One region of the Streptomyces sp. NPDC091972 genome, then DNA from elsewhere that is predicted to be linked to it. Evidence: riboswitches for the same ligand, from Rfam matches in the RefSeq annotation. Region 1 holds a riboswitch; the other holds the start of a gene.

Region 1 (15,911 bases):
CTGGAGGCCCTCGACCTTGAGCAGTACCTCGCGCTCGTCGGGGGCGGTCGTCACGTCCGCGTCCGTCTTCTTCGTCTCACTCACAGCTTCGGCGCAATCTCTTCGGTCCAGATCCGCGTGCGGTCCTCCGGCGAGAGGTGGCACGCGGACCAGTGCCCGCCGCCGACCTGCTGGAGCTCCGGGCGCACGGTACGGGTGACATCGCCCTTGGGGATGTCCGCGTACGGGCAGCGGGGGTGGAAGGCGCAGCCCGAGGGGACGTTGATGAGGCTCGGCGGCTGGCCCTTGACGGGAATGAGCCGCTCGGAGGTCTCCCGGTCGATGCGCGGCATCGAACCGAGCAGGCCCCAGGTGTACGGGTGCTGCGGCCGCTCGAAGACGTCGTCGACGGTGCCGCGCTCCACGCACCGGCCGCCGTACATCACGAGGACGTCGTCGGCGATCTCGGCGACCACACCCAGGTCGTGGGTGATGAGGACGACCGCGGAGCCGAACTCCTTCTGCAGGTCCCGGATCAGGTCGAGGATCTGCGCCTGGACGGTGACGTCGAGGGCGGTCGTCGGCTCGTCCGCGATGAGCAGCTCGGGGTTGTTGACGAGCGCCATGGCGATCATCGCGCGCTGGCGCATACCGCCGGAGAACTCGTGCGGGTAGCTGTCGACGCGCTTGCCGGGCTCGGGGATGCCGACCCGGTCGAGCATCTCGATCGCCCGCTTGCGCGCGGTCTTCTTGTTGACGTCGTGGTGGACCCGGTACGCCTCCACGATCTGGTTGCCGATCGTGTAGTACGGGTGCATCGCGGACAGCGGGTCCTGGAAGATCATCGCCATCTCGCGGCCGCGCAGCCGGCGCACCTCGTCCGGGTCGGCGGAGACCAGCTCCTTGCCGCCCAGCCAGATCTCGCCGGACATCTGCACGTTCTTGCCGCGTGCGCCGAGCCGGTGCAGACCCATGATCGCCAGCGAGGTGACGGACTTGCCGGAGCCGGACTCGCCGACGATGCAGAGGGTCTTGCCCTTCTCCACCTGGAAGCTGAGCCCGTCCACGGACTTGACCAGTCCGTCGTCGGTCGGGAAGTGCACCTTGAGGTCGCGGACCGCGAGGAAGGCGTCGGGAGCGTTGCCGGGCGCGGGCTCGCCCAGAGCGGCGCCGGTCTTGGAGAGTTCGGTCACGAGAGCCTCACCCGCGGGTCGGCGGCGGCGTACAACAGGTCCACCAGGAGATTTGCGACTACGACGAAGATGGCGGCCAGCAGGGTGACGCCGAGGATCGGGGGCAGGTCGTTGTCGGTGATGCCCTGGACCGCGTACTGACCGATGCCGGGCAGCGAGAAGACGGTCTCGGTGATCACGGCACCGCCGAGCAGCAGACCCAGGTCCATGCCGAACACGGTGATGATCGGCGTCAGCGCTGCCCTCAGGCCGTGCCGGCCGACCACGTTGCGCTCGCGCAGGCCCTTGGCGCGGGCCGTGCGGATGAAGTCCTCGTTCATCGTCTCCAGCATGCCCGAACGGGTCAGCCGGGCGTAGATGGCGGAGTACAGCAGAGCGAGCGAGCACCAGGCCGGGAAGAGGGTGTTGGCCCACTGGGCCGGGTTCTCCGTGAACGGCACATAGGTGCGGCCGAAGATGGGCCACTGGTAGGTGAAGAGCAGCAGCGCCAGGTTGCCCGTGAAGAACATGGGCAGCGAGACACCGGCGAGCGCGACGCCCATGAAGCTGCGGTCGAAGAAGCTGCCGGGCTTGAGCGCGGAGATCACACCGATCACCACACCGGAGACCAGCCACAGCACGGCGGCACCGAGGGCCAGCGACGCCGTCACCGGGATGCGCGAGGTGAGCTGCGGCCAGACCGCCTCGTGGGTCTTGAAGGAGTAGCCGAAGCACGGCGCGTCGCAGTGCGCGGTCGTGGGACCCAGGTTGTAGGTGGCCCCGGACACGACACCCTTGATGAAGTGCCAGTACTGCAGGTACAGCGGGTCGTCCAGACCCAGGTTCTGCTTGACCGCGAGGATGTCGGCCTTCGACGGGCTCTTGCCCAGGTACTGCTGCGCGAGCTGGTCGGCGGTCTGGCCGGCCATCCGTGGCAGCAGGAAGAAGATCGCGAAGGTGACCGCGGTGACGACCAACAGCAGGATCACTGCCGCGAACGTCCGACGGAGGATGTACGAGATCACGGGGACCGGCGCTGGTGCCCGTGGGCCGCGAAGCCCACGGGCACCAATGCCTTCACCTGCCTTCCGGGGCTACTTCTTGGTCGTGCCGATGTTGAGGTAGTCGTACTGACCGCTGAAGGCCGCCGTGGACACCAGGTTGGTGAAGCCGGCCGGGCGGTACAGCAGGACCTTGAAGTAGGTCAGCGGGACCAGCGCCGCCAGGTCCATCGCACGCTTGTCGATCTGGGCGTACAGGGCGTTGCGCGCCGTGTCGTCCTCGGTGGCGATGGCCTTCTCCAGCATCTCGTTGATCTGCTTGTCGTTCAGGTACGAGAGGTTGGTGTTGCCGGAGGCACCGATCGCGTCACCGTGCAGGATCTGCTGGAGGAAGCCGTAGCCGGAGGGCCAGTCGGCACCCCACTGCATCATGTGCAGACCGATGTTCTGCTTCTTGTCGAAGGTCGGCACACCGGCGTAGTCGGTGAAGTACTTGCCCGACGGGTACTGCTTCAGGCTGGCGTTGATGCCGACCTTCTTCAGCGAGGCGATGATCGCGGTGGCCGCGTCGATCTCCTGCGGACGGTCGCTGCGGGCCGAGATGTTGGTGTTGATGCTCGACTTGCCGCAGGCCTTCAGCTGCTCCTTGGCCTTGGCCGCGTCGCCCTTGTTGCCGGTGGTCGCGTAGACGTCCGCCTTCTCGTAGCCCGGGATGTCCGGCGGCAGGACGGTGGTGGCGATGTCACCGCGGATCGGGCCGCCCTCGGCGGTCTGCACGGAGACCTTGTCGATGGCGTACTGGACGGCCTTGCGGCACTCGACCTTGTCGAACGGCGCGACCTGGGTGTTGATCGCCATGTAGACCAGACGGCCACCGTAGGTGTTGTCCGTGTTCGACTTCAGGTTGGCGTCGTTGACGACCTTGGCCTGGGTCGCGGCCTGGACACCGGTACCACCGAGGTCGATCGCGTCGCCGGCCTGGACGTCCTGGTCGATCGTCTCGGCGTTGACCTTCAGCTTGACGACGATCTTGTCCGGGTACTGCTTGCGCAGCGGGTCGGTCTTCGCGTCCCAGTTCTCGTTGCGCACGAGGACGGCCTGCTGGCCCTCCTTGTAGCTCTGGAACTTGTAGGAGCCCGAGGAGACGATGCTCTTGACGTAGTCGACGCCGGTGTCCTTGGACTGCGGCACCGGGGCCGTCTGCGGCGTGGCGACCAGGTAGTCGAACTCCTGGAAGGCGCGGTTGAGCTTGAAGACGATCGTGTTGTCGTCCGGCGTCTCGATGGACTTCAGGCCCTCGGCGCTCTTGTCCTTGTAGGGACCCTTGTACTTGTCGCCGCCCTGGAGGAACTGCTGGAAGTAGTTCGGGCCGAGGGAGAGCACGTCACGCGCGAAGTTCGAGCGCTCGACGGCGTACTTGACGTCCTTCGAGGTGATCGGCGTGCCGTCCTGGTACTTCAGACCGGAACGGATCTTGTACGTCCAGGTCTTGCCGCCGTCGCTCGGCTGGCCGGCGCTCTCGGCGAGGTCCGGGACCAGCTTGTTGCCCTCCTCGCCCGCACCGGGCGCGAAGGTCATCAGCGGGCGGGCGTAGAGCCGGCTGAGGTTGTACATGTAGGCGTAGTACGTGTTGCCGGGGTCGAAGGAGTCCGGGACGTCGGAGTACTCGTACGTGACCGTCCCACCCTTCTGGGTGGAGGCGTTGACGACACCCTTGGTCGCTGCGTTGGCCCCAGCCGACTTGTTTTCGTCTCCACCGTTGTCATCGGCCTTGCTGCAAGCCGAGAGCAACAGGCTCGCACTGCCGATGGCCGCCACTGCGGCCAGCGCTGACCTTCGCATGATGGTCTGCTTCCCCTTCAATTGTCGGAAATCTTGTGGACTCTCACCGCGGCCGCAGGTCAGCGGCTGCGCGGGTCGAGAGCGTCGCGGAGACCGTCACCGAGCAGGTTGAACGCAAGGACGGTCACGAAGATGGCCAGACCAGGCACGATCATGAACTGGGGGTCGACCTGGTAGTAGTCGACCGCCTGGTTGATCATGCCGCCCCAGGACGCCTGCGGGGGCTGGATGCCGACGCCGAGGAAACTGAGGGACGCCTCGAAGAGGATGTTGGTCGGGATGAGCAGCGTCGAGTAGACGATGATCGGGCCGACGAGGTTCGGCAGCAGCTCCCGGAAGAGGATGTAGGGGCCCTTGGCCCCCATCCCTCGCGAGGCGTCGACGAACTCCCGCTCGCGCAGGGCCAGTGTCTGACCGCGCACGATGCGGCCCAGGTAGGGCCAGTTGAAGAAGCCGATGATGAAGATCAGCACGCTGATGTGCAGCGGCAGGCCCTCCAGCCCGAAGGCACCGCCCTGCAGGGTGGCCGAGATGGCGATGGCGAAGAGCAGCAGCGGGAACGCCAGGAAGGTGTCCATCAGCCGGCTGATGATCGTGTCGACCCGGCCGCCGTAGTAGCCGGCGACCACGCCGAGCACGGCGCCGATCGTGTTGGACAGGATCGTGGCGCCGAAGGCGACGACCAGCGAGACCCAGGAGCCCTCGAGGATGCGGGTGGCGATGTCGCGGCCGAACTTCGGCTCGACACCGAGCGGGTGGTCCCAGCTCATGCCGCCCCAGGCGCCCTTGGGGAGCGAGGTGTTGGGGTCGATCAGGTCCTGGTGCAGGGCGTTCGGGTCCAGACCGAACAGGGCCTGGATGGGCCGGGACAGCACCGCGACCAGGATCAGCAGGATGACGATCACACCGCCGGCGACCGCCACCTTGTCCCTCTTGAACCGGGACCAGGCGATCTGCCCCAGGGAACGGCCCTCGATCTGCCCCTTGCCGGCGCCGGCAAGGACAGCCTCCGGCTGCGCCTCGGCCTGCGCCCCGGTGGTCTCGATCGGTGCGGTCACAGTGACCCGACCCCTCTCGCCGGTGGTGACCGGCCTACACCTGCCGTGGATTACGGCTTTGTCGACTTGCTCAGCTCGCAGGAACGTCTGATCCTGCGTCTGCCTGGGGAGTCTTCAGCTTCGCTGCGATCACCCGCCAGGTCTGACGAAGAAAGTATGCGTAACCGTGATGCAGTACGAGGGATTCCGTTATCCGAACAACGGGTAACGCCCCTCGGACGTATGCCAGTTGGGACAGAACGGCACAATAAGTGATGTTCGGGACGAACCTCCGCTATCTACGCGCGAAGAAACGGGGCTGTTACCCAAACGAGCCGAACGGGTTGTCATCGCTCTCAGTAACCACCGCGGACCGGCGGGTAGCCGTACCCGGAGGCCGGCGCCTGGGCGGGCGAGCCGTGGGCCTCGCGGTCGTAGAACGGACGGGCACCGGCGCGCATCCACAGCGCCACCGGGTCGTACTCGTCGGACATCGCCACGGTCGACACCGGCAGCCCCTCCGGGACGGCGCCGATGGACTGCTGCATCATCGCGCGCACCGAGTCCACGGCCGAGGGACTGGTGTCGTACACGTCCAGACCGATGGCGAGGTACGGCGCCCCGAGCGCGGGCTGCACCCAGGCGCGGCGCAGCGAGCGGACCGCCGGGGTGCGGTGGGCGTTCTGCACGAGCAGGGCGTAGAACTGGGGGACCTCGATACCGGGTTCGGACAGCCGGAGCGGACCGGCCGGCTGGCGCTCCAGGCCGGTCGCGATGCGGCGCAGGTCGAGCCAGGGGATGCCGACCCCGCCGCCGGGGGCGTGCGGGTTGAGCCAGAGCCCGTAGTGGTCGGGGTAGAGCGTGCGGGCCACGTCGATGCCGTCGACCACTTCGTACGAACGGTTCCAGCCGCTGGCGCTCAGCTCCTGCGCCGAGGTCACACAGGGCGCGTAGCCGTAGCCGTCGACCTCCATGTTCCCGTACTGGGCGTCCGGGGAGCCCGCCTGGCCGTGCCACAGGAGCATCCAGATCTGGCCGTTGTTCGGGGTCGCGAGGGCACGCAGCAGCGCCTCGTACGCGTCGTAGCGCCCGGGGGTCACCTGGCGCAGCATGTGCTCGACCGTGCCGGTCGCGGTGCCCGTGCCGCTGGCGCTCACGTCGTATCGCCCTTCTTGGAAGTTGCCCCGAGTATGAAACCAGCTTAAGCGCCCGGGAGCCCGGCTCCCGCTGCCCTGTGCGACTGCGGGTCGCGGGGGCTGATCGCGCCCCCGAGAGTCAGGTCCCCTGCGTGTAGAAGGGCCGTACCTGTCCCCGCATCCAGTGGCCCACCGGGTCGTCCGCCACGTCCAGCAGGACCAGGTTGACCGGCCACGGCACCGGGGTCCGCCCGAGGGCCCGGCCGAGGGCGTCCATCGGCAGGGTGCGCAGGTCGCCCTCCCACTGGGAGAGTTCCACGCCCACGAACATGACCGGGTCGGCGGTCTCGATGGCGGCCAGGCAGCGACGGGCCGTCAGGACCACTCCCGTGGCGGCGAACTCGGCGGACGCGGCGGCCAGGAAGTCGACCGGGTCGTCCTGCCAGTCCGGCTCGTAGAGCTTGACCCGGCCGCCGGTGTTGGGCCCGTCCAGCGGGGTGCGCCCCACCCGGCACAGGTCGGCGACGGCGGCGGGCGGGAGGGGCACGCCGACCACGCCGTCGGGGTTCACCGCGATGCCCACCTGCGGGGGCAGACCGCGGGCGAACTCCACCGCCGGGGCGATGGTGTACGACAGATGGCCGCCGACGACCTGGCGGAACTGCTCCTCGGAGCTGAACACCGGGACGAACGCCTGGCCGTCGATCTCCAGGGTGGGCAGGTCGAGGGGGCCGCTGTGCGGGCCGCCACCGTTCGGCAGGGGGATCCAGACGAAGCTGCGGCCGAGCACCTCGATGATCCGGCCGCCCGCCGAGGGCACGCCGAGGGAGGCCGAGAGCACCTCCTCCAGCTCGTTGCCGGGCCATCCGCCGTGCGGATGGGGGTGCGGGTGCGCCTGCCCTGGGAAGTCCGCGGGAAGATCCGCCGGGAAGTCCATCTGTCTGACCGCCTGCTGTGAACCGCTGTTGATGTGGCTGAAAGGCTAGCGGGTGCGGCGCGCGGGTGGTCCGGCCCGGGAGAGCGCACGCCTCAGCCGGCGAACCCGATCCGCCGCAGCACGTCCGCCGCGTCCCGGTCGATCAGCACCGCCGAGCCGCAGCCCTGGGGCAGATCGCCCCGCTCCACGGAGCGGATCAGCCGGGCGGCGGCGCCGCGGTGCCGCCGGAAGGCGTACCGCGAGACGCCCCGGCCGCGCTCGCGCTGGCCCTCCAGCGCGGTGTCCGCCGTGACGTCGAGCAGCAGCAGGTGCAGGGTGCCGCCCCGGCGCCGGGCCTCGCGGGCCAGCCAGCGCCTCACCCAGGCCTGCGTCCCGCAGTCGTGCACCACGACCCCCTCGCCGGAGCGCAGGGCGCGGCGCAGTCCGGCGTAGTGCGCGAGCCGGACCAGGGGGCGGTAGACGGCGTACGGAAGGAAGCGGGACAGCTTGGCGTCCCAACGGTCGCGGGTGTCCTGGGAGTCGATCCGGATCCCCTTGACCGCGCGCTTCATCAGGGTGGACTTGCCGCTGCCGGGCAGGCCGGTGATGACGACGAGGTCCCCCGGGCCGAAGAGCAGGGCGTGCGGACTGCGGCCGGCGCGGTCGCGCAGGTCACGGACGACCGGGCGGGCGCCCAGCGCCTCGACGGCAGGGGCCGTGGACTGCTCCGGCAGCGCGAGCCCCGAGGTCGTCGCGTACGCCCTGGTCCTGTTCACCGTCATCGTCCTCCTCCGGGGTCGGGGTTCCCCTCCCCACCGAGCGTAAAGAGAAGGTAATGGATGATCTCTCGCGTTTCTGTACGCGTACCGCCACAAGCCGGTTACAGAGAGAGGGGCCGGACGCGGCCCTGCCGTCGGCATCCGAGGCGTGCAATGATGTCCGCGCCAACTGCATACCGGCCGCTTGAATCCGCGCGGGAGAGTTCCGGGTACGTGTACCCGGGCGCCGAAGGAGCAAGTCCCTCCCTTGAATCTCTCAGGCCCCGTTACCGCGCGGGCGAGGCACATCTGAAAAGCGGGCCGCCGACTCGAAGGCGGCCCCACCCAAGGTGCAAGCCATGTCGTTCATGGCGAACCTCTCAGGTTCCGATGACAGATGGGGAGGAATACCTCGCCCGTCACACCCATGTCCTGGGATCCTTGGAGACGACCGTCCGATGAGCAGTTCTGAACTCCGTCTCACCGCGCTCGATGCCCTGCATCGCTCCCTCGGTGCCACGATGACCGACTTCGCCGGCTGGGACATGCCCCTGCGGTACGGCTCCGAGCGCGACGAACACCTCGCGGTCCGCTCCAGGGCCGGGCTCTTCGACCTCTCCCACATGGGCGAGATCACCGTGACCGGACCGCAGGCCGCCGCAATGCTGAACTTCGCCCTCGTCGGCAACATCGCCTCGGTCGGTGTCGGCCGGGCCCGCTACACCATGATCTGCCAGGAAGACGGCGGCATCCTGGACGACCTGATCGTCTACCGGCTCGGCGAGACCGAGTACATGGTGGTCGCCAACGCCTCCAACGCCCAGGTCGTCCTGGACGCCCTGACCGAGCGCGCGGCCGGCTTCGACGCCGAGGTGCGCGACGACCGGGACGCCTACGCCCTGATCGCCGTGCAGGGGCCGGAGTCGCCCGGGATCCTCGCGTCCCTGACCGACGCGGACCTGGACGGCCTCAAGTACTACGCCGGTCTCCCGGGCACGGTCGCCGGGGTGCCCGCGCTGATCGCGCGCACCGGGTACACCGGCGAGGACGGCTTCGAGCTGTTCGTGAAGCCGGAGCACGCGGTCGAACTGTGGCAGGCGCTCACCAAGGCGGGCGAGGGCGTCGGGCTCGTCCCCTGCGGGCTGTCCTGCCGGGACACCCTGCGCCTGGAAGCGGGCATGCCGCTGTACGGGCACGAGCTCTCGCGCGAACTGACGCCTTTCGACGCCGGGCTCGGACGAGTGGTGAAGTTCGACAAGGAGGGTGACTTCGTGGGCCGCGCCGCCCTGCGCGAGGCCGCGGAGAACGCGAACCACGAGCCGCCCGTCCTGGTCGGCCTGATCGCCGAGGGCCGCCGGGTCCCCCGCGCCGGGTACGCCGTCGTCGCCGAGGGCAAGGTGATCGGCGAGGTCACCTCCGGCGCCCCCTCCCCCACGCTGGGCAAGCCGATCGCGATGGCGTACGTCGACGCCATGTACGCCGCGCCGGGCACGACGGGTGTCGCCGTGGACATCCGGGGCAGCCACGAGCCGTACGAGGTCGTGGCGCTGCCGTTCTACAAGCGCCAGAAGTAGCCGCACAGGCGATGCTGAGCACGGAGCCGTCGCTCACGCACGCCCTCCGCAGTCCCCCATTCACCAGCACTTCCCCGCGTACAGGAGAATTCAGGCCATGAGCAACCCCCAGCAGCTTCGCTACAGCAAGGAGCACGAGTGGCTGTCGGGCGCCGAGGACGGCGTCTCGACGGTCGGCATCACGGAGCACGCGGCCAACGCGCTCGGCGATGTCGTCTTCGTCCAGCTCCCGGAGGTCGGTGACACGGTGACCGCGGGCGAGACCTGCGGCGAGCTGGAGTCGACCAAGTCGGTCTCCGACCTGTACTCCCCCGTCTCCGGTGAGGTCACCGAGGTCAACGAGGACGTCGTCAGCGACCCGGCGCTGGTGAACTCCGCCCCCTTCGAGGGCGGCTGGCTGTTCAAGGTACGCGTCACGGAGGAGCCGGCCGACCTGCTCTCCGCCGACGAGTACACCGCCTTTTCCGCCGGCTGAGGAGTCCGCACCTGATGTCCGCACTGAACACGCCCCTTCACGAGCTCGACCCGGAGATCGCCGCCGCGGTCGACGCCGAGCTGGGCCGGCAGCAGTCCACGCTCGAGATGATCGCCTCGGAGAACTTCGCTCCGCTCGCGGTCATGGAGGCGCAGGGCTCGGTCCTCACCAACAAGTACGCCGAGGGCTACCCGGGCCGCCGCTACTACGGCGGCTGCGAGCACGTCGACGTGGCCGAGCAGATCGCGATCGACCGGCTCAAGGAGCTGTTCGGCGCCGAGTACGCCAACGTCCAGCCCCACTCCGGTGCCTCCGCGAACCAGGCCGCGCTGTTCTCGCTGGCCCAGCCCGGCGACACCATCCTGGGCCTGGACCTGGCGCACGGGGGTCACCTGACCCACGGGATGCGGCTGAACTTCTCCGGCAAGCAGTTCGACGTGGTCGCCTACCACGTGGACCCGGCGACCGGCCTGGTCGACATGGCCGAGCTGGAGAAGCTCGCCAAGGAGCACCGGCCCAAGGTGATCATCGCGGGCTGGTCCGCGTACCCGCGGCAGCTCGACTTCGCGGAGTTCCGCCGGATCGCCGACGAGGTCGAGGCGTACCTGTGGGTCGACATGGCCCACTTCGCCGGCCTGGTGGCGGCGGGGCTGCACCCGAACCCCGTCGAGCACGCGGACGTGGTCACCTCCACCACCCACAAGACGCTGGGCGGCCCGCGCGGCGGCATCATCCTCGCCCGGCAGGAGTTCGCGAAGAAGCTGAACTCGTCCGTGTTCCCGGGCTTCCAGGGCGGCCCCCTGGAGCACGTGATCGCGGCGAAGGCGGTGTCCTTCAAGGTCGCGGCCTCGGAGGAGTTCAAGGAGCGCCAGCGGCGTACGGTGGAAGGCGCGCGCATCCTCGCCGAGCGACTGACGGCCGACGACGCCCGGGCGGCCGGGGTCAACGTGCTCTCCGGCGGCACCGACGTCCACCTCATCCTCGTCGACCTGCGCGAGTCCGAGCTGGACGGCAAGCAGGCCGAGGACCGTCTGCACGAGGTCGGCATCACGGTCAACCGCAACGCCGTCCCGAACGACCCGCGCCCGCCGATGGTGACGTCGGGGCTGCGGATCGGCACGCCGGCCCTGGCCACCCGCGGCTTCACGGCCGAGGACTTCGCCGAGGTCGCGGACGTGATCGCCGAGACGCTGAAGCCGTCGTACGACGTCGAGACCCTCAAGGCCCGGGTCGCGGCGCTGGCGGACAAACACCCGCTGTACCCCGGCCTGAGCAAGTAGTTCCACGGTGGGGGCACCCGACGACGCGTGCCCCCACCCTTTTTGAAGGAGTTCCCGTGGCCATCTCGGTCTTCGACCTGTTCTCGATCGGCATCGGCCCGTCGAGCTCCCACACGGTCGGCCCGATGCGCGCGGCCCGCATGTTCGCCCGCCGCCTGCGCAACGAGGGCCTGCTGCCCGCCGTCGCCTCGGTCCGCTGCGAGCTGTACGGCTCCCTCGGCGCGACCGGCCATGGTCACGGCACCCCGAAGGCGGTGCTGCTCGGCCTGGAGGGGGCGTCCCCCCGCACGGTCGACGTGGAGGGCGCGGACGACAGGGTGGCGGAGATCAGGGCCGCGGGCCTGCTGAAGCTGCTCGGCGAGCACGAGATCCCCTTCTCCTTCGACGACGACCTGGTGCTGCACCGGCGCAAGGCGCTGCCGTACCACGCGAACGGCATGACGGTGTGGGCGTACGACGCCTCGGGCGCGGAACTGCTGTCGAAGACGTACTACTCGGTCGGCGGCGGCTTCGTCGTGGACGAGGACGCGGTCGGCGAGGACCGCATCAAGCTCGACGACACGGTGCTGAAGTACCCCTTCCGCACGGGTGACGAGCTGCTGCGCCTGACCAAGGAGACCGGCCTGTCGATCTCCTCCCTGATGCTGGAGAACGAGCGCGCCTGGCGCACGGAGGACGAGATCCGGGCCGGGCTGCTGGAGATCTGGCGCGTGATGCAGTCCTGTGTGTCCCGGGGCATGTCGCAGGAGGGCATCCTGCCCGGCGGTCTGCGGGTGCGCCGGCGAGCCGCCATGACGGCCCGTCAACTGCGGGCGGAGGGCGACGCGTTGGCCTACTCCATGGAGTGGATCACGCTGTACGCGATGGCGGTCAACGAGGAGAACGCGGCCGGCGGCCGGGTCGTGACGGCCCCGACGAACGGCGCGGCCGGCATCATCCCCGCGGTCCTGCACTACTACGTGAACTTCGTTCCCGGCGCGGACGAGGACGGCGTGGTCCGCTTCCTCCTCGCCGCGGGCGCCATCGGCATGCTCTTCAAGGAGAACGCGTCCATCTCCGGTGCCGAGGTCGGCTGCCAGGGCGAGGTCGGCTCCGCCTGCTCGATGGCCGCGGGCGCCCTCGCCGAGGTCCTCGGCGGCTCCCCCGAACAGGTCGAGAACGCCGCCGAGATCGGCATGGAGCACAACCTCGGCCTCACCTGCGACCCGGTCGGCGGTCTGGTCCAGATCCCCTGCATCGAGCGCAACGGCATGGCCGCGGTGAAGGCGGTCACGGCGGCGAAGATGGCGCTGCGGGGGGACGGCTCCCACATGGTGTCCCTCGACAAGGTCATCAAGACGATGAAGGACACGGGGGCGGACATGAGCGTGAAGTACAAGGAGACGGCGCGCGGGGGTCTGGCGGTCAACATCATCGAATGCTGAGGTGACAGCCCCTGACCTGATGCGGCCCCGATCGCCCGAAGGTGACCGGGGCCGAGATCGCAGCGGTGGCTCCGGTCGTGCCGTGTGGGCCGTTCCGCCACCCGGGACTCAGCGGCCGATGTCGTCCAGCGCGGTCAAGTCCTCAGGAGACAGGGAGCGTCCCGCGCCGGCGATGTTCTCGCGCAGGTGCGCTGTCGATGACGTGCCGGGGATGAGCAGGATGTTCGGTGATCGCTGCAGCAGCCAGGCCAGTGCGACGGACATCTGGGTCTCCTTCAGTCGGGCGGCGACCGCCGAGAGCGCCGAGGACTGAAGCGGGGTGAAGCCCCCGAGGGGGAAGAAGGGCACGTACGCGACGCCTTCGGCGGCGAGCCGGTCGATGAGCTTGTCGTCGTGGCGGTGGGCGAGGTTGTACATGTTCTGCACGCACACGATCGGCGCGATGCTCTGTGCCTCGGTGACCTGCTCCTCGGTGGCGTTGCTGACCCCGAGGTGGCGGATCAGGCCCTGCTGCTGGAGTTCCACGAGCGTCTCGAACGCCTCGGCGAGCGAGCCCGGTTGGGGACCTTCGGCGTTGCCGAGTCGCAGGTTGACCAGGTCGAGTACGTCGAGCCGGAGGGACCTGAGGTTGTCGTGGACCTGGCGGCGCAGATCCTCGGGTCGCCGGGCCGTGGGCCAGCCACCCTGTTCGTCGCGGGTCGCGCCCACCTTGGTCACGATGTGCAGCGACTCGGGATAGGGGTGCAGTGCCTCGCGGATCAGCTCGTTGGTGATGCGCGGCCCGTAGGCGTCGCTGGTGTCGATGTGGGTGATACCGAGGTCGACCGCTTCACGCAGAACGGCCAGGGCACCCTCGCGATCGGTGGGCGGTCCCATGACCCACGGGCCGGCCAGTTGCATGGCGCCGTAGCCGAACCGCGTGACGGTCAGGTCACCCAGAGTCCAGGTGCCGCCGGGGAGAGAGAGGGAAGGTGTGCTCATCCTGTTGCCTTTCGCCGTGCACTCGGGGTGGCGCCTGCTGCCTCCCTGCATCAGCATTGGAGAGAAACTTCCTGTGGGGAAGTAGGCACTTCGGAGTGCGTAACCCACCCATCGGTGAGAGGTGTGACCAGTGACGACGGCGAAGGCGGCCCAGAAGAGGGCTCAGGCCAAGGTGGAGTACAACGCGTTCCTGGCAGGGTGCCCCAGCCGGCAGTTGCTCGACCGGATCTCGGACAAGTGGGTCGTCCTGATCCTGTGTGCGCTGGGCGGCGACAACAGCCCCGGCAAGCCCGGTGCAGCACACGCAGACGCTCCGAGGGCGATGCGCTACTCCGAGATCTGCCGTCTTCTGGCCGGGGTCAGTCAGAAGATGCTGACCCAGACGCTGCGGTCACTGGAGCGCGATGGCCTCCTCACCCGCACCGTGACGCCAACCGTCCCCGTCACCGTCACCTACGAACTGACCAGCCTCGGCCTCTCGCTTCACCACGTGACACGCGGCCTCCGGAACTGGGCGCAGACACACATGGCCGAGGTCCTCGAAAACCGCGAGAACTCCGACGCTCGCACTTCCTGACGATTCATCCGTCTCGGGGGCAGCCGGCAGTGACACGTCCGTGAAGCCGGAAAACGACTCCAGTCGGGGCATGGCGGACCTGTGCGGCGTGTCTCCCGCATATCCCTCCGCCGGTCGGGCGGAGGAGGAGGTCGGAGCGGGCTGCCGCGTCGGCGGAGGCTCGGGCGGGCCGTGTCCGAGGTTCTCCCGCGGGGCAGGTGGGGCATCATCAACTCCCGTTCCCCCACTCTCACTTCAAGGAGCCCCCACATGCTCCGCGGCATCGATGTCAGCGCGTACCAGTCCTCCGCCTTCAGCACCGAGGGCCTCTCCTTCGTCTTCATCAAGGCGACGGAGGGCCGCTCCTACACCAACCCGAAGCTCTCGGCGCAGACCAAGCACGCCCGCGACGCCGGACTGGTCGTCGGCTTCTACCACTTCCTGTGGCCCGGCAACCTCACCGCCCAGGCCGAGTACTTCGTCAAGCACGCCCCCGAGAAGGGCGGCGACATCCTCGCGGTCGACTGGGAGACCACGGGCGACGGCACCCACGCGAGCAACGCGGAGAAGGACTCCTTCATCCGCAAGGTGCGCCAGCTCCGGCCGAACAACCGGGTCGTCCTCTACACGAACCGGCACTACTGGCTGAACGTCGACACCACGTCGTACGCCGGTGACGGACTCTGGATCGCCGACTACGTCACGGCCGGCAAGCCGCGCATCAAGGCCAAGTGGCGCTTCCACCAGTACACCGACGACCCCGTGGACAAGAACGTAGCCGACTTCGCGAGCAAGGCGGCCCTGCGGGAATGGGCGGCCGACGCCTGATCGCGCGTCCCCCCTTAGGCTTCGGGCATGGGTGGGACGATCACTGCGGTCAGCAGCAACGGCGCGTACTCCTTCAGCAAGCCGAACCGCGAGAGCATCACACTGCTCGCCGGGTTCGGTGTGGAGGGGGACGTCCACGGCGGGGCGACGGTGAAGCACCGTTTCCGGATGCGGAAGGACCCCTCGCAGCCGAACCTCCGGCAGGTGCACCTGATGCACGAGGAGCTGTTCGACGAGCTCCGGGAGGCCGGCTTCGAGGTCGGCGCCGGGGAGCTCGGGGAGAACGTCACGACACGCGGGGTCGACCTTCTCGGGCTGCCGGCGGGAACCCTGCTGCACCTGGGCGAGGAGGCCGTCGTCGAGGTGACCGGCCTGCGGAACCCGTGCGCGCAGATCGACCGGTTCCAGAAGGGGCTGCTGAAGCGGGTCGTGGGCCGCGGCGAGGACGGGCGGTCGCTGTTCAGATCCGGGATCATGAGCGTCGTGGTCCGCGGGGGTGCGGTGCGGCCCGGGGATGCCGTGGGCGTGGAGCTGCCCGACGGCCCGCACCGGCCGCTCGACATCGTCTAGCCCGCGAACGGATCCTCCAGCTCCGCGCGCAGGATCTCCGCCGCTCCCTCCGCGTCCCCGTCCGCCACCGCCCGGACCAGGGCCTCGTGGGCCGCGTCCGCGGTGTTGGGGTCGTCCTCGCGCAGCCCGGTCAGGGCCAGCAGCTCGACCAGGCCCTCGCGCAGGACAGGGGTGAACTCCCGGAACAGGTCGGCGAGCACGGGGTTGTGCGCGGCCGCGACCACCGCCGCGTGGAAGGTGATGTCCGCGTCGACGAAGGCCGCGTCGGAGGACGCGGAAGCGGCCCGTCGGCCCTCCAGCGCGGGTTCCATGGCCGTCACGTCCTCGGGGGTGCGGCGGCGCGCGGCGAGGCGGGCCGCGTGGACCTCCACCGCCATGCGGA
Region 2 (15,911 bases), on a different contig from region 1:
GTCCACGCGCTGCTCCAGGGCGGGCAGGGGATCTTCGGGATCGCCGTCGGCGTGGTGTGGCGGGACGTCGAGAGCGCCCTGTCGCAACTGCACGGGGAGCGCATCGACACCGGGGAGACGCTCGTCGGGCACAACCCCGCGGACGAGCTGGCCAGGCGCCGCAACCGGGCGGTCTGAGACCGGCCGCCGTCCGCGGCGGGGCATTGTCAGTGGCGTAGGGCAGCATCGGACATGTGAGAAAAGCGCCCACGATCCTGCATCTCGACATGGATGCCTTCTACGCCTCGGCGGAGCAGGCGTCCAAGCCGAGTCTGCGCGGGAAGGCCGTCGTCGTGGGCGGGCTGGGGCCGCGGGGTGTGGTGGCCACCGCGTCCTACGAGGCCCGGGTGTTCGGGGTGCACTCGGCGATGCCCATGGCCCAGGCGAGACGGCTCGCGCCGAACGCCGCATATCTTGTGCCGCGCTTCGGGTTCTACAAGGCGATCAGCGAGCAGGTGATGGGGCTGCTGCGGGAGCTGTCGCCCCTGGTGGAGCCGCTGAGCCTGGACGAGGCGTTCGTGGATCTGGAGGCCGGGGGAGCGGCCTGGGACGAGGCGTCGGCGCGACTGGTCGGGGCGAAGCTGCGGGCCGACATACGGGCCGTCACGGGGCTCACGGGGTCGGTGGGGCTGGCCGCGTCGAAGATGCTCGCGAAGATCGCCTCCGAGCAGGCCAAGCCGGACGGGCTGGTGGTGATCGAGCCGGGCACCGAGCGGGCGATGCTCGGGCCGATGTCGGTGCGCACCCTGCCCGGGGTGGGGCCGGCGACCGGGGACCATCTGCGGCGGGCCGGGATCCACACGGTCGACGAGATCGTCGAGGCGGGGGAGGACGAGCTCGTACGGCTGCTCGGCAAGGCGCACGGGCACGGGCTGTACGCGATGGCGCTGGCGCGGGACGAGCGGGCCGTGGTGGCGGAGCGGGAGGCCAAGTCGGTGTCCGTGGAGGACACCTACGACGTGGACATCCATGACCGGGTGCGGGTGGGGCTGGAGGTGCAGCGGCTTGCCGACCGGTGTGTGCGGAGGCTGCGGGAGGCCGGGTTGTCGGGGCGGACCATCGTGCTGAAAGTGCGGCGGTACGACTTCTCGACGCTGACGCGGTCCGAGACCTTGCGGGGGCCCACGGATGATCCGGCGGTGGTGCGGGAGGCCGCCCTGCGGCTGCTGGAGGGCGTCGACTCGACGGGGGGTGTGCGGTTGCTGGGGGTGGGGGTGTCCGGGCTTGCCGACTTCACCCAGGAGGATCTGTTCGCCCAGGCCGCGGGGGAGGGCGCGGACCAGGCCGTCGAGGAGGCGGCCGACGACGTCCCGGCCGAGGAGCGGGACGTGGTCGTCGAGCGGCGGTGGGTCGCCGGACACGATGTGCGGCACGCCGAGTTCGGGCACGGGTGGGTGCAGGGGAGCGGGCTGGGGCGAGTCACCGTGCGGTTCGAGACGCCGGATTCGCAGCCGGGGCGGGTGCGGACGTTTCTTGTCGACGATCCGGCGCTGGAGGCGGCTGAGCCGTTGCCGTTGGTCGAGGGGGTGAGGGTGCGTCAGCGGCAGTCGTGAGGGGGCAGGCGTCGGTGGGGTTGGGACTGGGGTGGGACACCCGGTTGAGGTGTCGACTTCGGTTCGGGGCCGTGGGCGGCCGGTTCCCTGCCGGACGGTCTGCAAGTTCCCCTTGCGGGGGTGGAGTGTGGGTGCGCGGGGGGAGCGACGCTTCGTCGGAACGGGGAGCTGCGGTTGAGGGGGTAGGGCGCTCGGCGAGGCCCGGGTTCGGGCGCGTGGCGGCTTGGTGGCCTCGGGTGGTCCAGCGCGGCGTGCAGCTCCGCTGGACGGGCCTGGAAGGGGGGCCTGAGGGTGGGGGGGAGGAACTCGGTTGCCGGCGCGAGGCCTGGGCGGGGTTGGCGTCGGCGGGAGCGTGGCCCGTTCAGGTGCCCGCGTCCTCCGTGCCGGCCAGCTTGCCGAAGTCGTGGTCCGGGAAGGCGGGAGGTGTCGCCACGTCGAGGCCGTAGTGGTGGTAGAGCTGGAGTTCCTGGTCGGGGGAGAGGTGGCGGCCCACGCCGAAGTCGGGGGCTTCCTTGATGAGGGTGCGGTCGAAGGGGACGTGCAGGGTGCCGTCGACCAGTTCGCTGGGCTCCAGGGGCACGAAGGCGTCCCGGGAGAAGAGGCCCGTGCGTATCGCGGCCCACTCCGGCACGCCCGTCGCGTCGTCGAGGTAGACCTCGTCGACGGTGCCGATCTTGGTGCCGTTGCGGTCGAACGCCTTGCGGCCGATCAGGTTGCGCGGATCGATGTCGGTCTGCACGTGCCCTCCACTTGGTCGCAACTCATCCGAAGCGGTCGTAAGCACTACGAAAGAGCACATCGGGGTGGGCGGCCACTCGAAGACTCGTGCGGCGACCTCGCTGGTAGGCTTGCGAACGGCTGCTGACCCCGTGCGGGAGAGTCCTCCGGACACCATCGGAGGCGCCGAAGGAGCAAATCCTCCCCGGAATCTCTCAGGCTCACGTACCGCACGGACGAGGTCACTCTGGAAAGCAGGGCGGGTGTCGACGGCTTCCGCTCTCACCGACGGTGAAAGCCGGCGGCCTTCGGGCGGCCGGTGAAGCTCTCAGGTTGAGATGACAGAGGGGGAGGCCGTCGGGGTACCCGCGCCGGGGTACCCCTCGAAGGTCGCGTCAGACCAGGAGGCCTCCGCAATGACCGCCCACCGCATTCCGCTCGCAGAGCTTGAGCAGGGGATCCCGTTCGAGCAGCGTCACATCGGTCCGGATCATGAAGCCCGGGCCAAGATGCTCGCCCACGTCGGGTACGGCTCGCTCGACGAGCTGACCGCCGCCGCGGTGCCCGACGTGATCAAGAACGCCGATGCGCTGGAACTGCCCGGTGCGCGCACCGAGGCCGAGGTGCTGGCCGAGCTGCGGTCGCTGGCCGACCGGAACCAGGTCCTCGACTCCATGATCGGGCTCGGGTACTACGGCACCTTCACCCCGCCCGTCATCCTGCGCAACGTCATGGAGAACCCGGCCTGGTACACGGCCTACACGCCGTACCAGCCGGAGATCTCGCAGGGACGGCTCGAGGCGCTCCTCAACTTCCAGACCGTGGTCGCCGATCTCACCGGCCTGCCGACCTCCGGTGCCTCGCTGCTCGACGAGGGGACCGCCGCGGCCGAGGCCATGGCACTGTCCCGGCGGATGGGGAAGAACAAGAAGGGGCTCTTCCTCGTCGACGCGGACGCGCTGCCGCAGACCATCGCCGTGATCGAGACCCGTGCCGAGCCGACCGGCCTCGAGGTCGTGGTCGCCGACCTCAGCGACGGCATCCCGGCCGAGGTCGCCGGGCGTGAGATCAACGGCGTGCTCGTCCAGTATCCCGGCGCCTCCGGTGTCGTACGGGACATCAAGCCGCTCATCGACCAGGCCCACGAGCTCGGCGCGCTCGTGACCGTCGCGGCCGACCTGCTCGCGCTGACCCTGCTGAAGTCGCCGGGCGAGCTCGGGGCGGACATCGCGGTCGGGACCACGCAGCGGTTCGGTGTGCCGATGGGGTTCGGCGGACCGCACGCCGGCTACATGGCCGTACAGGAGAAGTTCGCCAGGAGCCTGCCCGGGCGGCTCGTGGGCGTGTCCGTGGACGCCGACGGCAACAAGGCCTACCGGCTCGCGCTCCAGACGCGTGAGCAGCACATCCGCCGGGAGAAGGCGACCAGCAACATCTGCACCGCGCAGGTGCTGCTCGCGGTCATGGCCGGGATGTACGCCGTCTACCACGGCCCCGACGGGCTGAGGGCGATCGCGCGGCGGACGCACCGGTACGCGAACATCCTCGCCGCGGGACTCACGGCCGGCGGGGTCGAGGTCGTGCACGGCTCCTACTTCGACACGCTCACCGTGCGGGTGCCGGGCAAGGCCGCCGAGGTCGTCGCCGCGGCGCGGGAGAACGGCGTCAACCTGCACCTCGTCGACGCCGACCACGTGTCCCTCGCGTGCGACGAGACCACCGCGCGGGCCCAGGTGGCCGCCGTGTGGAGCGCCTTCGGGGTCGAGGGCGACATCGAGGCGCTGGACGCGGCCACCGAGGAGGCACTGCCCGACGCGCTGCTGCGCGGCGACGACTTCCTCACCCACCCCGTCTTCCACCAGCACCGCTCCGAGACCGCGATGCTGCGCTACCTGCGCCGGCTCGCCGACCGGGACTACGCGCTCGACCGCGGCATGATCCCGCTGGGCTCCTGCACCATGAAGCTCAACGCGACCACCGAGATGGAGCCGGTCACCTGGCCCGAGTTCGGGCAGCTGCACCCCTTCGCGCCCGCCGAGCAGGCGCAGGGCTACCTGACGCTGATCCGGGAGCTGGAGGACCGGCTCGCCGAGGTCACCGGGTACGACAAGGTGTCCCTTCAGCCCAACGCGGGCTCGCAGGGTGAGCTGGCCGGGCTGCTCGCCGTACGCGGGTACCACCGGGCCAACGGCGACGAGCAGCGGACCGTGTGTCTGATCCCGTCGTCCGCGCACGGGACCAACGCCGCGAGCGCCGTGATGGCGGGCATGAAGGTCGTCGTCGTGAAGACCGCCGGGGACGGCGAGATCGACGTCGAGGACCTGCGGGCCAAGATCGAGAAGCACCGCGACGAGCTGGCCGTGCTGATGATCACCTACCCGTCGACGCACGGGGTGTTCGAGGAGCACGTCGCCGACATCTGCGCCCAGGTGCACGAGGCCGGCGGTCAGGTGTACGTCGACGGCGCCAACCTCAACGCGCTGGTGGGCCTGGCCAAGCCGGGGCACTTCGGCGGCGACGTCTCGCACCTGAACCTGCACAAGACCTTCTGCATCCCGCACGGCGGCGGCGGTCCGGGCGTGGGACCGGTGGGCGTCAGGGCGCACCTGGCGCCGTACCTGCCCAACCACCCGATGCAGCCCGAGGCCGGTCCTGAGACGGGCGTCGGGCCCATCTCGGCCGCGCCCTGGGGGTCCGCGGGGATCCTTCCCATCTCGTGGGCGTACGTCCGGCTCATGGGCGGCGAGGGGCTCAAGCGGGCCACGCAGGTGGCGGTGCTCTCCGCCAACTACATCGCCAAGCGGCTGGAGCCGCACTACCCCGTGCTCTACACCGGCCCCGGCGGGCTGGTCGCGCACGAGTGCATCATCGACCTGCGACCGCTGACCAAGGCGACCGGCGTGAGCGTCGACGACGTGGCCAAGCGGCTCATCGACTACGGCTTCCACGCGCCGACCATGTCGTTCCCGGTGGCCGGGACGCTGATGATCGAGCCGACCGAGTCCGAGGACCTGGGTGAGCTGGACCGGTTCTGCGAGGCGATGATCGCCATTCGCGCGGAGATCGAGAAGGTCGGGGCCGGGGAGTGGGACGCGGAGGACAACCCGCTGCGGAACGCCCCGCACACCGCGGGGGCGCTCGGCGGGGAGTGGGAGCACGCGTACACGCGCGAGGAGGCCGTCTTCCCGGGCGGTGTCTCGGCCGCGGACAAGTACTGGCCGCCGGTGCGGCGGATCGACCAGGCCTACGGTGACCGGAACCTGGTGTGTTCCTGCCCGCCGCTGGACGCGTACGAGGACTGACCTGCCGTGAGAAAGGGCCCCGCTTCGGCGGGGCCCTTTTCCGTGGTCGTCGTTGCCGTCAGGCGGTCGCCGGGGACACCTCGGTCGACTTCATCAGGGCGACGACCGTGGTGCCGGCGGTCAGGGCGAGGCCGGTCGCGGAGTCGGCGGTGATCGCGGAGGTGAGTTCGCCGGCTTGACGGGGATCTTCACGGTGGCCACGTCGGTGACCGTTCCAGGGAGCTGGTTGCGGATGTACACGCCCTGGGCCGGATCCAGGGCCGCGCGGTCGGTGACGGGGTGCGGACCGGGGGCGAGGGAGACCTCCGCCGGCTTCACCATGTCGTGGACCCCCGTGCCGGGCATGCGCGGCTCAGCCGGTGTGGACGCGGGGGCGGCGGGCGCGGTCCGGTTCCGCCTCGCGGAGGACCTCCCGGGTGACGGGGGCGACCTCGCCCTGGCCGAAGAGGAAGAAGCGCAGGAAGTGGTGGAAGGGGCTGCCCTCGGTCCACTCGAAGTAGATGTGGGGGGTGCGGCCGGTGATGTCCCGGACGTGCAGGAGGAGGGCGGCCAGGGCGTTCGGGATGGAGGAGGACTCCAGGGTCAGGACGCGGTAGCGGCCGTGGAGGACCTCGCCGCGGACGGTCAGGCTCGCCTCGAACTCGGAGGGATCGAGGACGGTGACCTCGACGAAGACGAAGTCGTCGCCGGGGATGTCGTTGTCGGCGCAGATCTGCTCGATCTTGTCGCGGTACTCGGCCTGGTCGCGCTGGTCGGGTTCGTTGGCGATGAAACGGATCTTGCGGCTGGCGATGTCCCTGATGAAACGTTCCGCCATCGCGTCCAGGTGCACGCTGGTCACGCGCAGCTCGAAGGCGCGGGCCAGCCGGGAGAGGAGGGAGACGAGGATGATGCCGGCGATGAAGCAGGCGCCGATCTTGACGCCGTCGGGGCGTTCGATGACGTTCGCGACGGTGACGTAGAGGAACACCGCCGAGATGACCGCGAAACCGATCGTCCAGCCGCGTTGGCCCGCCTTGCGGGCGGCGATGGTCACCGCGATCGCCGCCGAGCTGATGAGGACCAGGACGCCGGTGGCGTAGGCGCCGCCCTGGGCGTCGACGTCGGCGTCGAAGATCCAGGTGACCAGGAAGCCGATGAGGGTGAAGACGATGACCATGGGGCGTACGGCGCGGGCCCAGTGCGGGGCCATGCCGTAGCGGGGCAGGTAGCGGGGCATCAGGTTGAGCAGGCCGGCCATGGCCGAGGCGCCCGCGAACCACAGGATGGCGATCGTGGAGACGTCGTAGACCGTGCCGAAGACGCCGCCCAGGTAGTCGTGGGCCAGGTACGCGAGGGCGCGGCCGTTGGCCTGTCCGCCCGCCTCGAACTCCTTCTCGGGGATCAGGAGGGTGGTGACGAAGCTGGTGGCGATCAGGAAGACGCTCATGATCAGGGCGGCCGCGGTGAGCAGCTTCTTGGTGTCGCGGATGCGGCCGGCGGGGTGTTCCTCGGTGTCGCCCGGGTCGCCCTTGACGTGCGGCATGACGGCGACGCCGGTCTCGAAGCCGGACAGGCCGAGTGCGAGCTTGGGGAAGACGAGCAGGGCCACGCCGACCATGGCGAGGACGTTGCCGTGCTCGGCGGTCAGGGCGCTGGACCAGTCGGTGACGACGTGGCCCGCGGTGACGACGTGCCACAGGCCGACGATCACGACGACGACGTTGAGGGTGAGGTAGACGCCGACCAGGGCGACCGCGACGCCGACGGCCTCCAGGAAGCCCTTGAGGAAGACCGCGCCGAGCAGGGCGACCAGGACGAGGGTGATGAGCATCTGCCGGCCGTGCAGGACGCCGGTGAGGTGGGGGTTCTCGACCAGGTGGGTGGAGGCGTCGGCGGCGGAGAGGGTGATGGTGATCAGGAAGTCGGTGGCGGCGAAGCCGAGCAGGGTCAGGACGAAGAGTTTGCCCTGCCAGAAGGACAGGAGGCGTTCCAGCATGGCGATGGAGCCCTCGCCGTGGGGGCTCTCCTCGGCCACGCGGCGGTAGACGGGCAGCGCGCCGGCCAGGGTGACCAGGACGAGCACGATGGTGGCGACGGGGGAGAGCAGGCCGGCCGCGAGGGCGGCGATGCCCGGCTGGTAGCCGAGGGTGGAGAAGTAGTCGACGCCGGTCAGGCACATCACCCGGTACCAGGGCTGACCCCGGTGCGGCGGCTCCGGTTCGGCGTGCGGGCCCACGGGGCCGCCGTCCTTGCCCATGTCCGACAGGCCCTCCAGCATCCAGGAGCGCAGACGACTCGGGGCAGGGTGCTCGGTGGTGGCCATCTCGGGGTGCTCCTCGGCGCGGCGCGGTTCGGATCGGGCCGCCTGTGCGACGGCGCGACCAGCGTAAGCGGAGAGTGACGCTCGGGCCTGTGAATGGAGGGCCCGGGGGCGTCAAACTTCCGTTAAGACTCGGTCCGTGCACATCGGCGGTGGGAGACGGTCCAGGTCGGAGGGGTGTACGGCCTCGTCGGCGCTGCTCATGCGCGGGTCTGCGTGGGCGGACACGCAGCGTCATGTCAGGGCTCGGGTGGGAGTGGCGTGTCCTGGGCCCCGACCTGCTGCGAGCCGCGTCGAAGGGCGTGGTGAACGGGGACGGTGACCCTCTTCGTAATGTTCGCCGATGTTGCCGAATGTTTCGCGAGCTCAGGAGGGTCTCGCGGCGGACAGCGTTGTCGTGACCTGGCCGTCCGAGGTTACCTGCGGAGGTGCGTGCCCGGGGCCGCTCCGCTGCGGATCAACTGCCCCGCGCCCGACCGGCATGCGTGCCTCCGTGCCCCGATCCCCTGTCGCCGGGGTGTGTCCGGTGGGACGCTGAGCCCTGTCCGGGGAGTCGGCGGAGCAATCCGTGAACATTCCCCGTGCACAGGGGGTTGCCACCGTTTAGTAGCTGTCTCTAGGGTGCGGCAGCAGCGAAGCTTTCTGGATCAACTCCGAAACTTTCGGACCGCAGGACGGACAAGGACGGCTCCGTCCCGTACCCAAGGAGCGCATCATGGGCGACCCGGCACTGTCCCGCCGTAATTTTCTGGCGGCGTCCGCCGCGGCCGGTCTGGGCATGACGGCACTGACAGGTTGTGGCGGCGACTCGGACGGAGGATCGTCCGACGGGACGACCACGGTGGAGTGGTGGAACATCTCCACCACCGAACCGGCGAAGAGTGTCTGGGCGGGCCTCGTCAAGAAGTACGAGGCCGCGAACCCTAAGGTCAAGATAAAGGTCGTCCAGCTGGAGAACGACGCCTACAAGTCGAAGATGACGGCACTGACCGCCTCGGGGAAGCTCCCCGACATCTTCCACACCTGGGGCGGCGGCGTCCTCAAGCAGCAGGTGGACGCGGGCCTCGTCGAGGATCTGACCGAGCGGACCAAGCCCTGGTCCGACGGCCTGCTGAAGGTCACCAAGGAGCCGTACATCCTCGACGACAAGCTCTACGGCGTCCCCTTCGACATGGGCATGATCGGCTTCTGGTACAACAAGGCGCTCTTCGCACAGGCCGGTGTCAGTGAGCCCCCCACCACGTGGGGCGGCTTCCTGGAGGCCGTGAACAAGCTGAAGTCGAAGAACATCACGCCCATCGCCCTCGCCGGCAAGGAGAAGTGGCCCGGCATGTACTACTGGGCCTACCTCGCGATGCGCACCGCCGGCATCGACGCCCTCCAGAAGGCCAGTGAGGACAAGGACTTCACCGGCGCCGGGTTCGTCGACGCCGGACGCCACCTCAAGGAACTCGTCGACCTCCAGCCCTTCCAGAAGGGCTTCCTCAACGCCGCCTACTCCACCCCCACCGGCCAGGCCGCCACCGTCGGCAACGGCAAGGCGGCCATGGAACTCATGGGCCAGTGGGCCCCGTCCGTGCAGGCCGACTCCGGCAAGGGCCTCGGCGACGACCTCGGCTTCTTCCCGTTCCCCGCGGTCGAGGGCGGAAAGGGCGCCATCACCGAGGTGTTCGGCGGCGGTGGCGGACACGCCCTGCGCCGGGGCGCCCCGCAGGCGGCCGTCGACTTCCTGAAGTTCTTCGCCTCGGAGGCCACCGAACTGGAACTGGTCAAGAAGACCAGCGTCCTTCCCGTGCTCCCGAACGCGGAGAAGGCCATGACCGACCCCAACCTCAAGCTCGTACAGGCGCAGTTGAAGGCCGCCACCGGCTTCCAGCTCTACCTCGACCAGGCGTACGCCCCCGCCGTCGGCCAGGAGGTCAACGACAGCGTGGCCGCCCTGATCGCCGGCTCCAAGTCCCCCGAACAGGTGGCCCAGTCGATCACGCAGACGGCGAAGGAAGAGCAGTAGCCCGCGATGACCTCCACGTTCCTCGCAGACAAGCGGAGCGGTCCGGGCACCGAACTCCCGCCCCCGGAATCGGTCAGGGCCCGGGGGCGGGGCCGCCGGCGTGCGCTGCACTGGCTCACCGCGGTCGGCTTCCAGCTGCCCGCGCTGGTGCTGTTCGTCGGCATGGTCCTGCTGCCGATGCTGTTCGCGCTGTACGCGGCTTTCTTCCGCTGGGGCGGCTTCGGCATGCCCTCCGACTACGTCGGCACGGACAACTTCACCGACCTGTTCGACAACCCGGTCTTCCTGGGCGACCTGTGGCGCTGCCTCGTCCTGGTCGGACTCTCCCTGGTCATCCAGCTGCCCTTCGCGCTCGCCATGGCCGTCCTGCTCAACCAGCGGCTGCGCGGCCGGGCCGTCTACCGGATGCTGTTCTTCGCGCCCTACGTGCTGTCCGAGGCGATCACCGGCGTGCTGTTCAGCATGGTCTTCGCCCCGGACGACGGACTCGCCGACCACGTCCTCGGCGCGGTCGGCCTCGACGGCCTGGGCGGACTGTGGTTCGCCGACCCCTCCTACGTGATGGCGACGCTCTTCCTCGTCATGACCTGGAAGTACTTCGGCTTCCACATGATGCTCTACCTGGCCGGACTCCAGTCGATCCCGCGGGAGTTGACCGAGGCGGCGCTCATCGACGGGGCCAGTGCCTGGCAGCGGTTCCGCAACGTCACCCTGCCGCTGCTGGCGCCCACTCTCCGGATCAGCGTCTTCCTGTCCGTCATCGGGGCGATCCAGCTCTTCGACCTGGTCTGGGTGATCACCCAGGGCGGGCCCGACCACCACTCCGAGACGATGGCCGTGACCATGTTCCAGTACGGCTTCAAGCGCTACCAGGTCGGCTACGCCAGCGCGATCAGCGTGGTCATGTTCGGCATCTGCCTCGTCTTCGCCCTCGCCTACCAGCGGTTCGTGCTCCGCCGCGACCTCGAAGGGGCCACCACGACGATGAGGGGGAACGCCAAGTGACCAGCCGTACAAGGGCAGTACGGACGCTGCCGCTGCACGTGATCCTGGTAGTGGTCGGCGCGGTGATGATCGTGCCCCTGGTGTACGCCGTCCTCTCCGGGTTCAAGTCCACCGACGAGCTCTCCAGCAACCCCTTCGGGCTGCCCGAGAAGTGGCTCACCAGCAACTACACCGACATCCTCGGCGGCGGGGACTTCTGGCGGCTGCTCGGCAGCAGCACGCTGATCGCGGTCGGCACGACGGTGCTTGTCGTCGCCCTGTCCGCGCTGGCCGCGTTCTCGTTCGCACGCTTCGCCTTCCGCGGCCGGGAGGCGCTGTTCACGCTCTTCACGATGGGGCTGATGTTCCCCTTCGCGGTGGCGGTGCTCCCGCTGTTCCTGCTGCTGCGCTCGCTCGGTCTGCTGGACAACCCGCTCGGCGTGATCCTTCCGCAGGCCGCCTTCGGACTGCCGATGACGATCATCATCCTGCGGGCCTTCTTCCGGGAGATCCCCGGTGAGCTGGAGGAGGCGGCCACCCTCGACGGGTGCAGCTCCTTCGGCTTCTTCTGGCGGGTGCTGCTGCCCATGGCACGGCCCGCGCTCGGCACGGTCTCGGTGCTCGCCGTCGTCACCAGCTGGAACAACTTCATGCTGCCGCTGCTGGTGTTCACCGACAACACGTGGTGGACGCTCCCGGTGGGCGTGCAGCAGTTCCAGGGCCAGTACTCCGCCGAGTACGCCCGTGTCTTCGCCTATCTCGTCCTGGCGATGGTGCCGGCCCTCGCCTTCTACTCGGTCGCCGAGCGCCAGCTCGTCGGCGGCCTCACGGCCGGTGCCACGAAGGGCTGACGGCGTCACTTCCCTGTCCAGAACGGCTCACCCCACCCCGCACGTGAGGAGTCGCACCATGCGCAAGAACCGTCTCAGACTCGTCGGAGTGCTCGCCGCGGCCCTGGTCGTCACCGGGCTCGGCGCACCCGCCCAGGCCCACGGCAAGCAGGCCACCCTCGCCGACCTCGCCCAGCGGCACGGCCGGTACTTCGGCAGCGCGACCGACAATCCCGAACTCGTCGACGAGCCGTACAAGAAGATCCTCGGCAGCGAGTTCGACCAGATCACGCCGGGCAACGGCATGAAGTGGTACGCCACCGAACCCGAGCCGGGAGTCTTCGACTTCTCCCAGGGCGACGAGATCGTGCAGCTGGCCCGGGCGCACCACCAGAAGGTCCGCGGTCACACCCTCGTCTGGCACAGCCAGTTGCCCGACTGGATCACTTCCCGCGCGTGGACGGCGGAGGAGCTGAGGCCGGTACTGAAGAGGCACATCCAGACCGAGGTACGGCACTACCGGGGCAAGGTGTTCGCCTGGGACGTCGTCAACGAGGCCTTCAACGAGGACGGTACGTACCGCGAGACCGTCTTCTACAACACCCTCGGCCCCGGTTACATCGCCGACGCCCTGCGCTGGGCCCGGCAGGCCGACCCCAAGGTCAAGCTCTATCTCAACGACTACAACATCGAGGCCGTCGGCCCGAAGAGCGACGCCTACTACAAGCTGGCCAAGGAGCTGAAGGCGAAGGGCGTCCCGCTCGACGGCATCGGCCTCCAGGCCCATCTGGCGCTCCAGTACGGCTATCCCACCACCCTGGAGGACAACCTCCGCCGCTTCGCCAGGCTGGGCCTCGACACCGCGCTCACCGAGGTCGACATCCGGATGATCCTGCCGGCGACGGAGGAGAAGCTGGCCCAACAGGCCGACTGGTACGCCTACTTGACCGACGCCTGCCTCGCGGTGCGCCGGTGCGTGGGCATCACCGTCTGGGACTACACCGACAAGTACTCCTGGATCCCGGCGTTCTTCGAGGGCGAGGGCGCCGCGCTGCCCTGGGACGAGCAACTCCAGCCGAAGCCGGCGTACTTCGCGATTCGGGGGGCGCTGAGGTGACGTAGGCGGCGGCAGCCCGGTCTCGGGCCGGTACCGGGTGGAACTGCCGCCCGGTACCGGGTCCGTGGCCGGGCCCGCGTGCGTCGGCTGATCGCCGCGTGCTCACACCCCGGTGAGCCACTCGGGCGGACCCCCGTCCCACAGTCACCGGTGCCGGTCGGCGGGTTCGGCTCGGTCAGGGGCGCGAGAACCGTCCGCCGGGCATCACCCTCCGGGAACCGACCGTCGAGCGGGAGGCTGCCGGTGACAGGCGGCTTCGCCGCGGATGGCCGTCGCCGGCCCGCAGGCAGACACTTCCGGCGGTGCACCGTCGAGGGGTGCGCGGCGGCCGTGGCTCTGCGAAGCGATCCGACGTCATGTGCGGCCCCCCCTCCTCGCGTCACCCCCTGCCCCGATCGCCGGCGGAGCCGTGCTGGAGCGGATCACCAGTTCGGTGCCCAGTTCCACCCGGGGGGAGGCCGGGCGTTCGTCGCGGGCCAGTTCCAGGGCGGTGCGGGCGGCCAGCTTGCCCATCTCGGCGAGGGGCTGGCGGACGGTCGTGAGCGGGGGCGCCGACCAGCGGACCTCCGGGAGGTCGTCGAAGCCCACCACGCTCATGTCCTCCGGCACCCGCAGTCCACGCCTCCGCAGCGCCTCGATCGCGCCGAGGGCCATCTGGTCGCTGGCCGCGAACAGGGCGGTGGGCGGCTCGGGCAGGCCGAGGAGCTTCTCGCAGCCCGCGAAGCCGGACTCCGCGTGGAAGTCGCCCGGCACGACGAGCGCCTCGTCGAGGGCGAGCCCGGCGCCTTCCAGGGCGGCACGGTAGCCGTCGAGGCGGGCACGTGAGCAGAGCAGCCGGGGCGGCCCGGCGATCAGGCCGATCCTGCGGTGGCCGAGGGACAGCAGGTGCTCGGTGGCCGCGAGCCCGCCCGACCAGTTGGCGGCGCCGATGGTGGGCGCGTCCAGCGCGGGGGAGCCGGCCGGGTCGACGATGACCAACGGGACGCCGAGCACGCGCAGTTCGTCATGGAGGACCATGTCGAGCGCCGAGGTGACCAGGATGACCCCGCCGGAGGCTCGGGCCCGCAGGTTGCGCATCCACTCGCGGGCGTCGCCCGAGCGGCCGTGGATCGCGGAGACCACGGTGCCGACGCCCTCCGCGTGGGCGACCTCCTCCACGCCCCGGATGATCTCCACCGCCCAGGGGCTGTCGAGGTCGTTGAAGACCAGGTCGAGCAGGGGCGCGCGGGTGCCCGGGGCCGCGGGGCGCTTGCGGTAGCCGTACCGCTGGAGCAGTTCCTCGACCCGGGCGCGGGTGTGCGGGGACACGTCCGACCGGCCGTTGACCACCCGGGACACCGTCGGCACCGAGACCCCGGCCTGCCGGGCGATCTCCGTGATGGTGACCCTGCCCCGGGACGCGGCGTCGGGCTCGCCTGCTGTCACTTGTCCACCTCCGCGTCGGAGCCCCGGACGTGTCGGGCTCGAAACTTCCAGGAGTCTTCCGGAAGGTGCGCCCATACACAAGGCGTCACGGGGAGTGATCGTCGGTGAACATGCGTCGGGGCCGGTGCGCAGGCGGTCGCTGCGAGCCGGCCCCTCAAGGTCACCGGGCGGTACGACGGCCGCCCGGTCGTGCTCAGGCGGCTGTCGCCGCCGCGAGCGGGCGGTGCGGGGCGATGACCCGGCCGTCGGGCAGGAGCTCACCGGTGTCCTCGAAGAGCAGAACGCCGTTGCACAGCAGGCTCCAGCCCTGTTCCGGGTGGTGCGCCACGAGGCGGGCGGATTCCCGGTCGGCGGAGTCGGCGGTGGGACACGGTGGCTGGTGCTGGCACATTGGTGGGATCTTTCGCTGTGTTGTGATCATGGCGTCCCCCGTTGCGATAACTCAGTCCGAACCCAGTGTTGCCCTACGGGCGTCAATCCGCAGGGATTTCGCATCACCACTTCTTCACAGGTTGGAGACGCGTCACCCGGCCGGACGGTTCATCCCAACTGCACTGCCCCTTCGGGTGGTTCGAGGGGGCCGGAAAGGGCTAGTCCACCTGGGGTCAGGTCCCTTGCCGTCTCGTCCGGGCAACGTACCCCGCTACCCGGAATGCGGGGCGGGGTACGAGGGCCGGTCGTGGTGTCTCAGGCGGGTGAGCCGAGCAGTGGGGCCGGTGTCACCCGGTGGGTCAGGACCGGCAGGAGTTCGGCGGCCTGGTGCGGGCGGTGCGCGGCGATACCGGGCGGGGCCGGTGCCAGGGGGACGAGCAGATCGGTGGCGGCGAGACGGCCCGTGCCGGCGTCCGCCGCGCAGTCGCCGTGCAGCCACAGCGCGAGCATGTACAGGCCCGGGATCGACAGCAGGCGCGGCTGGTAGGGCTGGGGCATCAGCTCGGCCTGGTGCAGCGCGCGCTCGGTGGACGTGATGTAGGGCCCCTCGAAGAAGTGCGAGAACGCCCAGCCGTCCGGGGTGAGCATGGTCTCGGCCGCGGCCACCGAGCGTTCGCCGCAGCGGATCAGGAAACGCCAGCCGGCCAGCCTGGTGGCGGTGCCGTCCAGGACGTGCACGGGCAGCGGGAGCTCGGGTGCGACAGGTCCCTGGGCGCGCAGCAGGGAGGGGGTCCGCGCCTCGCGGACCGCGGTGGGCGAGGCGAGTGCGGTCAGGACGGAACGGAGTGCGGGCGCGGGAGCCGGGGGTACATGCAGCGGCATGGTGGGTCGCCTCTCATTCGACAGGCACGGTGGCGCGAGGGCGGGGGCGGACGACGCTGTCAGCTCAGGGGGTCAGAGAGGCGGGGGCCGGGGTCCGGTGACGGGGGTGCGGACGAGGGCCGCCGTACGTCACCGACGGCGGGATCAGGACCGTGGGCGCCAACCCTCTGCCTTGTTCGCGGAGTTTATACGACATGTGTTCAGACGATGTTTCGTCTAGCCGTTTCCGCCGTAACCGGCAAGGAGTCATTCGGTCGGCGATACGCGGGAATCATCCCGATACCGTGCCTACTTCGAGGCGGTGACCTCGGGAAATGCGCCGGAAGCGGTCGGCCAATTCTCGTCGGCGTTTTTCACGAGTTCTTCGGGGCACCCGA

Evidence for each region. A riboswitch is a leader RNA that binds a small molecule or an ion and turns the genes downstream of it on or off. The one in region 1 is predicted to bind glycine.
Region 2: it holds a riboswitch for glycine, as region 1 does, so the genes downstream of both, gcvP (aminomethyl-transferring glycine dehydrogenase) here and gcvT (glycine cleavage system aminomethyltransferase GcvT) in region 1, are expected to answer to the same signal.

The regions. Positions count from the first base shown of each region.
Region 1 covers NZ_JBIVSV010000008.1:306,120-322,030, forward strand. The annotation lists gene ACIQJT_RS25205 (ABC transporter ATP-binding protein) at 1-84, opposite strand, end outside; gene ACIQJT_RS25210 (ABC transporter ATP-binding protein) at 81-1,172, opposite strand; gene ACIQJT_RS25215 (ABC transporter permease) at 1,169-2,176, opposite strand; gene ACIQJT_RS25220 (ABC transporter substrate-binding protein) at 2,246-3,994, opposite strand; gene ACIQJT_RS25225 (ABC transporter permease) at 4,054-5,052, opposite strand; gene ACIQJT_RS25230 (enhanced serine sensitivity protein SseB C-terminal domain-containing protein) at 5,388-6,188, opposite strand; gene ACIQJT_RS25235 (enhanced serine sensitivity protein SseB) at 6,307-7,104, opposite strand; gene ACIQJT_RS25240 (AAA family ATPase) at 7,197-7,865, opposite strand; glycine riboswitch at 8,048-8,144, shown strand; gene gcvT (glycine cleavage system aminomethyltransferase GcvT) at 8,300-9,415, shown strand; gene gcvH (glycine cleavage system protein GcvH) at 9,513-9,890, shown strand; gene glyA (serine hydroxymethyltransferase) at 9,905-11,170, shown strand; gene ACIQJT_RS25260 (L-serine ammonia-lyase) at 11,227-12,594, shown strand; gene ACIQJT_RS25265 (aldo/keto reductase family oxidoreductase) at 12,703-13,575, opposite strand; gene ACIQJT_RS25270 (helix-turn-helix domain-containing protein) at 13,706-14,152, shown strand; gene ACIQJT_RS25275 (glycoside hydrolase family 25 protein) at 14,402-14,959, shown strand; gene ACIQJT_RS25280 (MOSC domain-containing protein) at 14,987-15,529, shown strand; gene ACIQJT_RS25285 (FadR/GntR family transcriptional regulator) at 15,526-15,911, opposite strand, start outside.
Region 2 covers NZ_JBIVSV010000003.1:8,611-24,521, forward strand. The annotation lists gene ACIQJT_RS09130 (MerR family transcriptional regulator) at 1-177, shown strand, start outside; gene ACIQJT_RS09135 (DNA polymerase IV) at 234-1,592, shown strand; gene ACIQJT_RS09140 (PRC-barrel domain-containing protein) at 1,954-2,331, opposite strand; glycine riboswitch at 2,455-2,550, shown strand; gene gcvP (aminomethyl-transferring glycine dehydrogenase) at 2,726-5,611, shown strand; gene ACIQJT_RS09150 (hypothetical protein) at 5,670-5,765, opposite strand; gene ACIQJT_RS09155 (hypothetical protein) at 5,732-5,956, opposite strand; gene ACIQJT_RS09160 (amino acid transporter) at 5,964-7,916, opposite strand; gene ACIQJT_RS09165 (extracellular solute-binding protein) at 8,629-9,924, shown strand; gene ACIQJT_RS09170 (sugar ABC transporter permease) at 9,931-10,929, shown strand; gene ACIQJT_RS09175 (carbohydrate ABC transporter permease) at 10,995-11,759, shown strand; gene ACIQJT_RS09180 (endo-1,4-beta-xylanase) at 11,818-12,855, shown strand; gene ACIQJT_RS09185 (LacI family DNA-binding transcriptional regulator) at 13,210-14,280, opposite strand; gene ACIQJT_RS09190 (DUF5999 family protein) at 14,474-14,671, opposite strand; gene ACIQJT_RS09195 (hypothetical protein) at 14,968-15,534, opposite strand.